Linked DNA regions of Caldimonas thermodepolymerans. The protein of the gene in region 2 interacts with the protein of the main gene of each other region in a pairwise test. Links are inferred from orthologs where the notes say so. Each region holds a gene or a part of one and is shown on either strand. Other genes may lie near its edges. The genes, in order: ileS and IS481_RS01130.

Region 1 (3,610 bases), 1.0 Mb from region 2 along the record:
CCAGCCTCGGGCTGCGCCCCACGGTCGAGGAGACCGACCGCATCCTGCTGGAGGTCAACTGCCTGGAGTGGCCGGCCGAACTGGGGGCCGAAGGGGGCTACGGTAAAATCGTGCGCGTGGAACTGCTGCACAAACTGCGCGACGAAGTCCGATTCGAAGGGCTGGACGCCCTGACGGCGGCGATCCGTCAGGACGCGGCCGACGCACGCGCCTACTTCGCGTCGCTGCACCAGCAAACGCGCCGCCAGACCACGCGCGACCGAATTTGACGCCCGCTCGACTGCCGCGAGACCGGGCCGCGTCTCATCACCCTGGCGGTCTGCCCTACCCCACATGGCACGCCCGGCGTGCCCCGAGACCATGAGCGACACCCCCGACTATCGATCGACCCTGAACCTGCCCGACACACCCTTCCCGATGCGCGGGGACCTGCCCAAGCGCGAGCCGAAGTGGGTCAAGGAATGGGAAGACAAGGGCATCTACCGGAAGCTGCGCGAGGCGCGCTGCGGCTGCCCGAAGTTCGTGCTGCACGACGGCCCGCCCTATGCCAACGGCAAGCTGCACATCGGGCACGCGGTCAACAAGGTGCTCAAGGACATGATCGTCAAGGCGCGGCAGCTGGCCGGCTATGACGCGATCTACGTGCCGGGCTGGGACTGCCACGGCCTGCCGATCGAGAACCAGATCGAGAAGACCTACGGCCGCGGCCTGTCGCGCGACGAGGTGCAGGCCAAGAGCCGCGCCTACGCGACCGAGCAGATCGCCCAGCAGATGGTCGATTTCAAGCGCCTGGGCGTGCTGGGCGACTGGGAGCGTCCCTACCGCACGATGGACTTCGGCAACGAGGCCAACGAGATCCGAGCCCTCAAGCGCATCATGGAGCGCGGCTTCGTCTACCGCGGCCTCAAGCCGGTCTACTGGTGCTTCGACTGCGGCTCGTCGCTGGCCGAGTTCGAGATCGAATACAACGACAAGAAGTCGCTGACGCTGGACGTGGGCTTCCTGTGCGCCGAGCCGGAGAAGCTGGCTGCCGCCTTCGGCCTGCCGAAGCTGGAGAAGGATGCCTTCGCCGTCATCTGGACCACGACGCCGTGGACGCTGCCGGCCAACCAGGCGCTCAACCTCAACCCCGAGCTGGAATACGCGCTGGTCGACACCGAGCGCGGCCTGCTGCTGCTGGCGCAGGCGCTGGTCGAGAAGTGCCTGGAGCGCTACGGCCTGCAGGGCCGCGTGGTGGCCACCACCAAGGGCGCGGCGCTGGACCGCATCCAGTTCCGTCATCCGCTGGCGCACGTGCACCCGGGCTATGACCGCCTCTCGCCGGTCTACCTGGCGGACTACGCCACCGCCGAGGACGGCACCGGCATCGTGCACTCCGCGCCGGCCTACGGCGTGGACGACTTCAACTCCTGCGTCGCGCACGGGCTGAAGTACGAGGACATCCTCAACCCCGTGCAGGGCAACGGCGTCTACGCCGACGACCTGCCGCTGTTCGGCGGCCAGAACATCTGGAAGGCCGGCCCGCAGATCATCGAGACCATGCGCGAGGCCGGGCGCCTGTTCGCCTCCTCCAGCCTCGTGCACAGCTACCCGCACTGCTGGCGCCACAAGACGCCGGTGATCTACCGCGCCGCCGCGCAGTGGTTCGTGCGCATGGACGAGGGCGAGGGCGTGTTCACCAAGGACAAGGCCCCGCGCACGCTGCGCCAGATGGCGCTGGACGCCATCGAGCAGACCAGCTTCTACCCCGAGAACGGCAAGGCGCGCCTGCGCGACATGATCGCCGGGCGGCCCGACTGGTGCATCTCGCGCCAGCGCAACTGGGGCGTGCCGCTGCCCTTCTTCCTGCACAAGGTGACGGGCGAGCTGCACCCGGACACCATGGCGCTGATGGACCGCGCCGCCGACCTGGTCGAACAGGGCGGCATCGAGGCCTGGTCCAAGCTCGACCCGCGCGAGTGGCTGGGCGACGAGGCTGACCACTACGTCAAGAGCAACGACATCCTGGACGTGTGGTTCGACTCGGGCACGACCCACTTCCACGTGCTCAAGCACAGCCATGCCGACCAGTCGACCTGGCCGGCGGACCTGTACCTGGAAGGCCACGACCAGCACCGCGGCTGGTTCCACTCCTCGCTGCTGACCGCCTGCGCGATGTACGACCGCGCGCCGTACAAGGGCCTGCTCACGCACGGCTTCACGGTCGACGGCCAGGGCCGCAAGATGAGCAAGTCGCTCGGCAACACGGTGGTGCCGCAGGAGGTGAGCGACAAGCTGGGCGCCGAGATCGTGCGCCTGTGGGTGGCGAGCACCGACTACTCCGGCGACCTGGCGATCGACGACAAGATCCTGGCGCGCGTGGTCGATGCCTACCGCCGCATCCGCAACACGCTGCGCTTCCTGCTCGCCAACACCAGCGACTTCGACCCGCAGAAGGACATGGTGCCGCAGGAGCAGCTGTTCGAGATCGACCGCTACGCGCTGACCCGTGCGGCGGCGCTGCAGGCCGAGATCCTGGCGCACTACGAGGTCTACGAGTTCCACCCGGTGGTCGCCAAGCTGCAGGTGTACTGCTCGGAAGACCTGGGCGCGTTCTACCTCGACGTGCTGAAGGACCGCCTCTACACCACGGCGCCCAAGTCGCTGGCGCGCCGCTCGGCGCAGACGGCGCTGTGGCAGATCACGCACGCGATGCTGCGCTGGATGGCACCGTTCCTCAGCTTCACCGCCGAGGAAGCCTGGAAGGTGTTCGCCCCGGGCCAGTCGGAATCGATCTTCATCGAGACCTTCTGGCAGTTCGCCGAGCGCGACGAGGCGCTGCAGGCCAAGTGGACGCGCCTGCTGGAAATCCGCGACGCGGTCAACAAGGAGATCGAGGCGGTGCGCGCCGAAGGCAAGGTCGGCCCCTCGCTGCAGGCCAACCTGACCATCGCCGCGCCCGAGGCCGATCGCCGCATCCTCGAGAGCCTGGGCAGCGACCTGAAGTTCGTCTTCATCACCTCGGCCGTCGAGGTGGTGCCCGGTGACGAGCTGAAGATCACCGTCAGCCCGGCCACCGCGCCCAAGTGCGAGCGCTGCTGGCACTACCGCGACGACGTCGGCCACGACGCGGCGCACCCGACGCTGTGCGGCCGTTGCACCAGCAACCTGTACGGCGACGGCGAAGACCGGAAGGCGGCCTGATGGCGGGCGGCAAGGGGGCAGCCAGCGTCTGGCCCTGGCTGGGGATCGCGCTGGTCGTGATCCTGCTGGACCAGTTCACCAAGACGCTGATCCTCGGCTACTACACGCCGGGGCAGGGCACGCCGGTCACGTCGTTCTTCAACATCGTGCGGGTGCACAACACCGGCGCGGCGTTCTCGTTCCTCGCCGGCGCCTCCGGCTGGCAGCGCTGGTTCTTCATCGGGCTGGGCCTGGCCGCGGCGGCGTTCATCGTCTTCATGCTGCGCCGCCACGGCCACCAGCGCCTGTTCGCCTGGGCGCTGGCGCTGATCCTGGGCGGCGCGCTGGGCAACGTGATCGACCGCGCCCTGCACGGCTACGTGGTCGACTTCCTCGACTTCCACTGGGGTGGCCGGCACTTCCCGGCCTTCAACATCGCCGACAGCGC
Region 2 (5,986 bases):
GCTCCTGGCTCATGCCGGGCACCGAGACGCGCGCCGCGCCGGTGCCGTAGTGCAGGTTGCCGTGCGCGTGGTCGTGGTGACGGGGATCGTGATGATGGTGGTGGTGATCGTGGTGGTGGTGATGGTGGTCGTGGCCCTGCCCCGCGGCATGGACGGGATCAGGGGCCGGACCGGCGCCGTTGGCGCAACCGCAGACGACACACATGCTTCACTCCTCGGCAAGGGGAGCCGCCGGCGCGCCGGCCGGCTCGGATGACGGAAGGTCCTCGACGTACATCTCCACCACGCGCAGCTCGGTGCCGGAGGTCGGCTGCAGGCGGGCGCTGCCGCAGGCGGGACAGTCGTCGAGGCGGGACCGGATCGGCACCGTGCGGCTGCAGCCCAGGCACCAGGCCTGGCCCGGCACCTCGCGCAGCTCGACCGCGGCTTGTTCGAGGCAGGTGCCCGAGGCGATCGACTCCAGCGCGAAGCGCAGCGCACGCACGTCCACCGCACTGAGCGCGCCCGCCTCGACGACGAGCCGCCGCACCCGCACCGCGCCTTCGCGGGCCACCGCGTCCTCGGCGATGCGCAGGATGCCGCCGGCCAGGCTCAGTTCATGCATGGTGGATCTCGTCGTGGATGGTGTCGCGTCGCGCAGGACCCGTGCGGGCGGCCACCTCGAACGCCACGCAGGGGTCGAAGGCGGTCGCCAGCGCGCCGGCCAGCCGCGCGATGCCGGCCTCGTCGCCGCGCAGCCGGGCCAGCGCCCGCGCGACGCCCCCTTCGGGGTGGAAGTTCCATTCGGTGGGGGCGACGACATGGTAGCCCGCCACCCGTTGCGCGGCGTCGAGCCGGACCGCGTGCAGCAGCACGCCGCGCGCCATCTCGACCGCCGCCACCGCGGCCTGCCCGCCCAGCGGCTCGGCCCAGGCGCGCAGCAGGTCCTCGCCGGCGGCCAGCCGCGCGACCTCCTCGACGCCGGCCGCGAGCCGCGCGACGACGCTCGCAGGGCGCGGGCGGCCGCTGGCGCGCTGCAGGCGCGGCGCAGCGCCGGTCTGCGCGCAGCGGCCGTCGGGCAGCACCGGGCGGACCATGAAGCCCGGCTCGTCGAGCAGGCGCGCGCCCAGGCCCGCGAGCGCACCGGGCAGCCCGAGCACGTCCTCGACGGCCGGCATCGCCGGCACCTCGGGCAGCGGCAGGCGCGCGGCCTCGCGCAGCAGCCACGCCGGCTCCTGGGGGGCGTCGGCGATCCAGGCGTCGAGCCAGCCGGGCTCGGCCTGCAGGCGACCCAGCCAGGCCTCGGGCGCCATGCCGAGCGCGTGCGCGGCGACCCAGGCCGCGGCCCGGGCCGCATGCCCGCTGTCGCCCTGCCACAGCTCGCGCAGCGCGGCCAGCGCCTGCGGTCGCGGCGGCTGCCCGGCCAGCGGCTGCGGCCAGTCCAGCCAGAGGCGGCGCAGGTGCTCGCGCAGCGTCTGCGCCTGCCAGCTGCCGGCGCTGGGCTGCGCTCGCGTCGACGCGCGCCTGGCCGGCGGCGGCTTCCAGCGCCAGCCGCGCGGCGAGTTCGTGCGCGCCGCCGCACAGCGCGTACAGGCGGGGCATCAGCGCCGGCACCTGGGCCGCGTCCAGGCCCACGCACACGCGCGCCAGCGCCAGCGCGCGGCCGTTGACGATGCCGTGCGGCGGCTCGCGACCGGGCCGCAGCCGCAGGGTGCCGTCGAGGCGGGGCGCGGTCATGCCGCCGCTCCCGGGCGCGCGCCGCCGAACAGGAAGCGCCGCCGCGCGGGCTGCTCGGGCACGGCGGCCTCGCGCGCCTGCAGCAGCCGCATCACTTCGCCGGCCACGGCGCGCGCCGCGGCCATGTCCTCGAACTCGAACATCGGCGAGAACAGCGAACAGGCCTCGAACCGCCCCATGCCGTCTTCCTGCGCGCCGATGAAACCGTAGTCCGCCTCGCCCAGGCGGTGCGTGCGCTCGCGGCCGGGTGCGGCGACGCAGGCCGGGTCGTCCGGCCGCCAGACCAGGTTCATGCACCAGGGCGTGACCAGCACGCCCAGCCAGCCGGCCTCGCCACCGTCCAGCGTGCGGTGGTGGAAGCCCACCGCCTCGACGCCGAGCCCCGGGTGGCACATCGGCAGCCCGGCCATGCGCGTGCGCGCGATGCGGCCGTAAGCCTGCACCAGCAGGCCCGACGGATCGGCAGCGGGAGCGGCGTGCGCGCTGCGGCTCATTCCAGCACCATGAACTGGTCGGCGTCGCCGTCGCACTGCGGGCAGCGCCAGTGCGGCGGCAGCTCCGCGAACGGGGTGCCGGGCGGGATCTGCCACACCGGGTCGCCCTCGGCCGGGTCATAGACCCACCAGCAGATCTTGCATTCGAGGCGCGCGTCGCGCGACAGCCTGCTGCGGTCGCCCAGGTAGCTGCCCTCGAAGCGGGGTTGGTCGGCGCAGGCCATCACGGTGCTCCGGTCAGCCAGGCCAGCACCTCGTCGAGGCGCTCGGCCGAGTCCTGCAGGTCCTCGGGCGCGGCGCGCACCGCGTCGGGCATCGCGGTGACCTCGATGGTGTCGAGGATCACCGCGTCCTGCGAGTTGTAGTAGACCACCCGCCAGCAGTGCGGCACGCGCGTGCTGGTGACGCGGCAGTTGCCGTAGCCGCGCGACAGCACCACCACGCGCCCCTGCCCCAGGCGTTCGCCGAGGAAGGCCAGGTCCTCGGGCGACAGCGGCAGCAGCGTCAGGTTGACCACGTGCGTGGGCCGCTGCGGGGTCCAGCGCGCCACCTGGTCGGACAGCTCGGTGAGGATCGACGGCGCGTTCATCACGCCCGGCGGCAGGGCCTCGGGCAGGGCCAGGGCACGCACGTCGGTCGCGTCCAGCCGCGCCTGCTCGCCGACCAGCGAGGGCACCGCGGCGACCTCGATGCGGTCCTCGACCGGCTCGCCGTCCCGGAACACCGCGATGCGCCACACGCCGGTGAACACCGACTCCTGGATGCGCACCTCGCGCCCGTCGCCGGTGTCGATGCGCGCGCTGACCTCGCCTTCGCCGAGCACCTGGTTCAGCAGCTGGCGGTCGGCCGGGCCGAGGTGGTCGAGCGACACCGGCGCGGGCGTGCCGCCCTCGAGCACCTGGTGCAGCGCGCGCTGCACCGCATGCAGGGCCTCGTGGGCGGCCGACAGGCCGGCGACCTCCTCGCGCTCGGGCAGCACCGGCGGCCGGTAGGTGGACATGCCCTTGGGCATCTCGAGGTATTGCAGCGCTTCTTCCTCCACCTGCGAGCCAGGGCCGATGGCGCGCACCGGCAGGGGGAAGGGCTTGTACCGGGGGTCGTTGAAATCCATGGTGCAGATCCGGTGGGCAGGGAATCAATGACAGCCGCCGTCGCTCGCGGCCGCGCGCACGGGAATGCCGATGCTGGGCGCGCGCGTGACCGGCGCGGCCAGCACGCGCTGCACCTCGGCGAGGAAGACGTCCCAGTCGAGCATGCCGCCGACCGTGCCGAGATAGCCGCCGTCGCGCAGGAACACCAGCGCCGGCCGGCGCGACGCGCCGTAGCGCCGGTCCACCGCCATCTCGGCCTGCGGCTCGACCACGCCGGTGCGCCAGCCCGGCCCGCCGGCGGCGCGCACGGCCTTGAGCAGCTCGGGCAGCACCACCGCCACGTCCAGGCATTCGGGGAAGCGCACCGGGTCGCCCCACAGGAAGATCACCGCCACGCCGGGCTCGGCGAGGAAGGCATCGAGCGTGGCGTCGTTCACCCAGGCGCCCCCGGGCGCGCTCGCCAGGCGCTCGATCAGCGGCGGGATTGCCAGGGCGGCGGCAGGAGGGGTCAGGCTTTGGGTCGCGGTCATGGTCATGGGTCCCGGGGCTCGCGGGTGGCAGGGGCGGCGGCGCGGGCGCCGCCGGTCAGCTGTTGCAGCAGGTCGGCGCTCATCGCCGAGGGCAGGGCGAAGGCCGCGGGCGCCTGCGCGTCGCCGCCGGCCAGGGCCTGGTCGACCAGGTCCAGCGTGGCCTCGATCTCGGCGGCGCGCGTGGCGTCCAGCCGCTCCACCGCCGAGTCGAGGAACACCAGCACCCAGTCGCCGGGCGCGACCTCGCCGACCAGCGCGGTGCGCACCTGCTGCTCGCCCTTGCGGCCGGTGCAGCGTGCCAGCCCGTCCGCGGCCTCGATCACCTGCATGGGAATGCCGATGCACATCTCAGGCCCCCTCCTGCAGGCCGCGCGGCAGGAAACGCTCGTCGCCGATGCGGCAGGCCTCGGCCTCGCTCGGGCGGCCGGCCTCGTAGCGCTCCAGCGCCAGGTGCGGCGGCGTGACGGCTTCCTCGGGCGCCAGCGGCGTGGTGCGCGGGCGCGGCGGGCAGCCCCAGGCGGCCAGCTCGGCGCAGGCCAGCGCCAGCGCCGGCTCCAGCGCGGCGCGCACCGCCGGGCGCAGGCTGCCGCCGTAGTCGTCCAGCGTCTCGGGCTGGCAGCCCACCAGCAGCACGCGCTGCGGGTAGCGCCCCGCCAGGCGCGCCAGCGCCAGCACCTCCTGGAAGCCGGTCTGGTGCAGGCTCATCTTCTTGGCGCCCAGGTACTGCGGCACCTCGTCGTCACGCGCGGTCATCAGCGTGCCGGGCGCGAGCCCGTAGTCCACCGCGTCGAAGATCAGCAGGTGCGTGGCGGAACTCACCTGGTCGATCAGGTACAGCCCCTGGGTGCCGCCGTCGACGATGCGCACCGGGCCGTCGAACTCGTAGCGCTGCTGCAGCAGCTCGGCGCAGCGCACGCCGAAGCCTTCGTCGGCCCACAGCAGGTTGCCGATGCCGAGCACCGTGACGGCCCGGCTGTCACCGCTATCGTGACAGGTGGCGGCGGGCGAGGGCAGGGGATCGTGGGTCATGGACATGGCGTGGACGTGAGGAAAGCCCCGTCAGCGTGCGGCGGCACGCAGCCGCTTCCACGCGGCGAAGCCGTCGTGGTCGGCCTGGAGGGCGAGCCAGAAGCGGGTGTCGGCGCCGAAGTGCAGCGCGCAGCGCACCGCGGTGTCGGGCGAGATGGCACGACGGCCCTGCACCACCTCGTGCAGGCGCCGCCGCGAGATGCCCAGCCGCCGCGCCGCCTCGGACTGGCTGATGCCCAGCGGCGTCAGGAAGACCTTCTGCAGGAAGCGCCCCGGGTGCACCGGCGTGCGCAGCGGCACGCCGCGCAGCACGCACAGCGGGACGGCAGGCAGGGACGTCGCCGGCGGACGGGCCATGGTGCGCAACCCGGGTCAGTCCTTGAAGGTGCGGTGCCCCGAGACCATCGTGCTGATGATGCTCTGGCGGCCCATGATGTCCTCGCGCACCGCGGCGTAGATGTGCAGCACGACGAAGGTGATCATCACCCACATGCCCAGGCGGTGCAGGTTGTGCACGTCCAGCGACTGGCCGAACAGCGGGATCACCCAGCCGAACAGCGTGTCGGCCCAGGAGCCCGCGCCCAGCCCCTCGCCGTACAGCGCGAAGCCGGTGAACACCATGAACACCGAGCCCAGCAGGAAGACGAGGAACATCATCAGCCGCGCCAGCGGGTTGTGGCCCACGTAGCGGCCCGGGCGCCTGGCGAGGAAGGCGTACCAGCGCAGCATGCGCCCGAGCTCGACCCAGTAGCTGCGGCTCAGCAGCGGCACCGTGAACAGCTCGCGCGCGTGGTGGTTGCCCACCACCGCCCAGTAGGCGCGCACCACCAGGCCGATCGCGAACACGTAGCCGGCGGTGAAGTGCGCGAAGCGGATGTAGCCCATCAGGTAGTTGGCGCTGGCCTCGCCGGGCATGGTCGGCAGCGGCTGGCCGATGAAGTAGCCGGTCAGGCACAGCACCGTGATGGCCAGCGCGTTGATCCAGTGCCACAGGCGCACCGGCGCCTCGTACACGTAGACCGACTTGATGCTCTGGCCCTGCTCGACCTCGCGTTGCTCGTCGGCCGGGGTCGGGACGACATGGCTGGCGCTCATCGCTGGGCTCCTTTCAGCGGACGGTGACGCA

The links.
Region 1: the proteins of IS481_RS01130 (region 2) and ileS interact in binary tests that used the Escherichia coli proteins (3 or more experiments, as listed by UniProt). The link is inferred for Caldimonas thermodepolymerans from one-to-one orthologs.

The regions. Positions count from the first base shown.
Region 1 is NZ_CP064338.1:1,249,147-1,252,756, reverse strand. What follows is about bases 1-3,383. They hold ileS (isoleucine--tRNA ligase), read left to right. Parts: upstream 1-360; coding sequence 361-3,183; downstream 3,184-3,383. Other genes in these bases: lspA (signal peptidase II), read left to right, coding at 3,183-3,383; IS481_RS05990 (bifunctional riboflavin kinase/FAD synthetase), read left to right, coding at 1-269. In the rest of the region: more of lspA, read left to right, coding at 3,384-3,610. UniProt on the Escherichia coli protein: Catalyzes the attachment of isoleucine to tRNA(Ile). As IleRS can inadvertently accommodate and process structurally similar amino acids such as valine, to avoid such errors it has two additional distinct tRNA(Ile)-dependent editing activities.
Region 2 is NZ_CP064338.1:230,222-236,207, reverse strand. The notes cover bases 3,021-5,986. They hold IS481_RS01130 (HyaD/HybD family hydrogenase maturation endopeptidase), read right to left. Parts: upstream 4,861-5,986; coding sequence 4,180-4,860; downstream 3,021-4,179. Other genes in these bases: IS481_RS01115 (nickel-dependent hydrogenase large subunit), read right to left, coding at 5,969-5,986; cybH (Ni/Fe-hydrogenase, b-type cytochrome subunit), read right to left, coding at 5,233-5,955; IS481_RS01125 (HigA family addiction module antitoxin), read right to left, coding at 4,891-5,217; IS481_RS01135 (HypC/HybG/HupF family hydrogenase formation chaperone), read right to left, coding at 3,834-4,178; IS481_RS01140 (thioredoxin domain-containing protein), read right to left, coding at 3,346-3,831. Outside these bases: hydrogenase nickel incorporation protein HypB, read right to left, coding at 1-205; IS481_RS01165 (hydrogenase maturation nickel metallochaperone HypA/HybF), read right to left, coding at 209-604; IS481_RS01160 (hypothetical protein), read right to left, coding at 597-1,292; [NiFe]-hydrogenase assembly chaperone HybE, read right to left, coding at 1,713-2,210; IS481_RS01150 (rubredoxin), read right to left, coding at 2,207-2,434; more of IS481_RS01145, read right to left, coding at 2,434-3,020.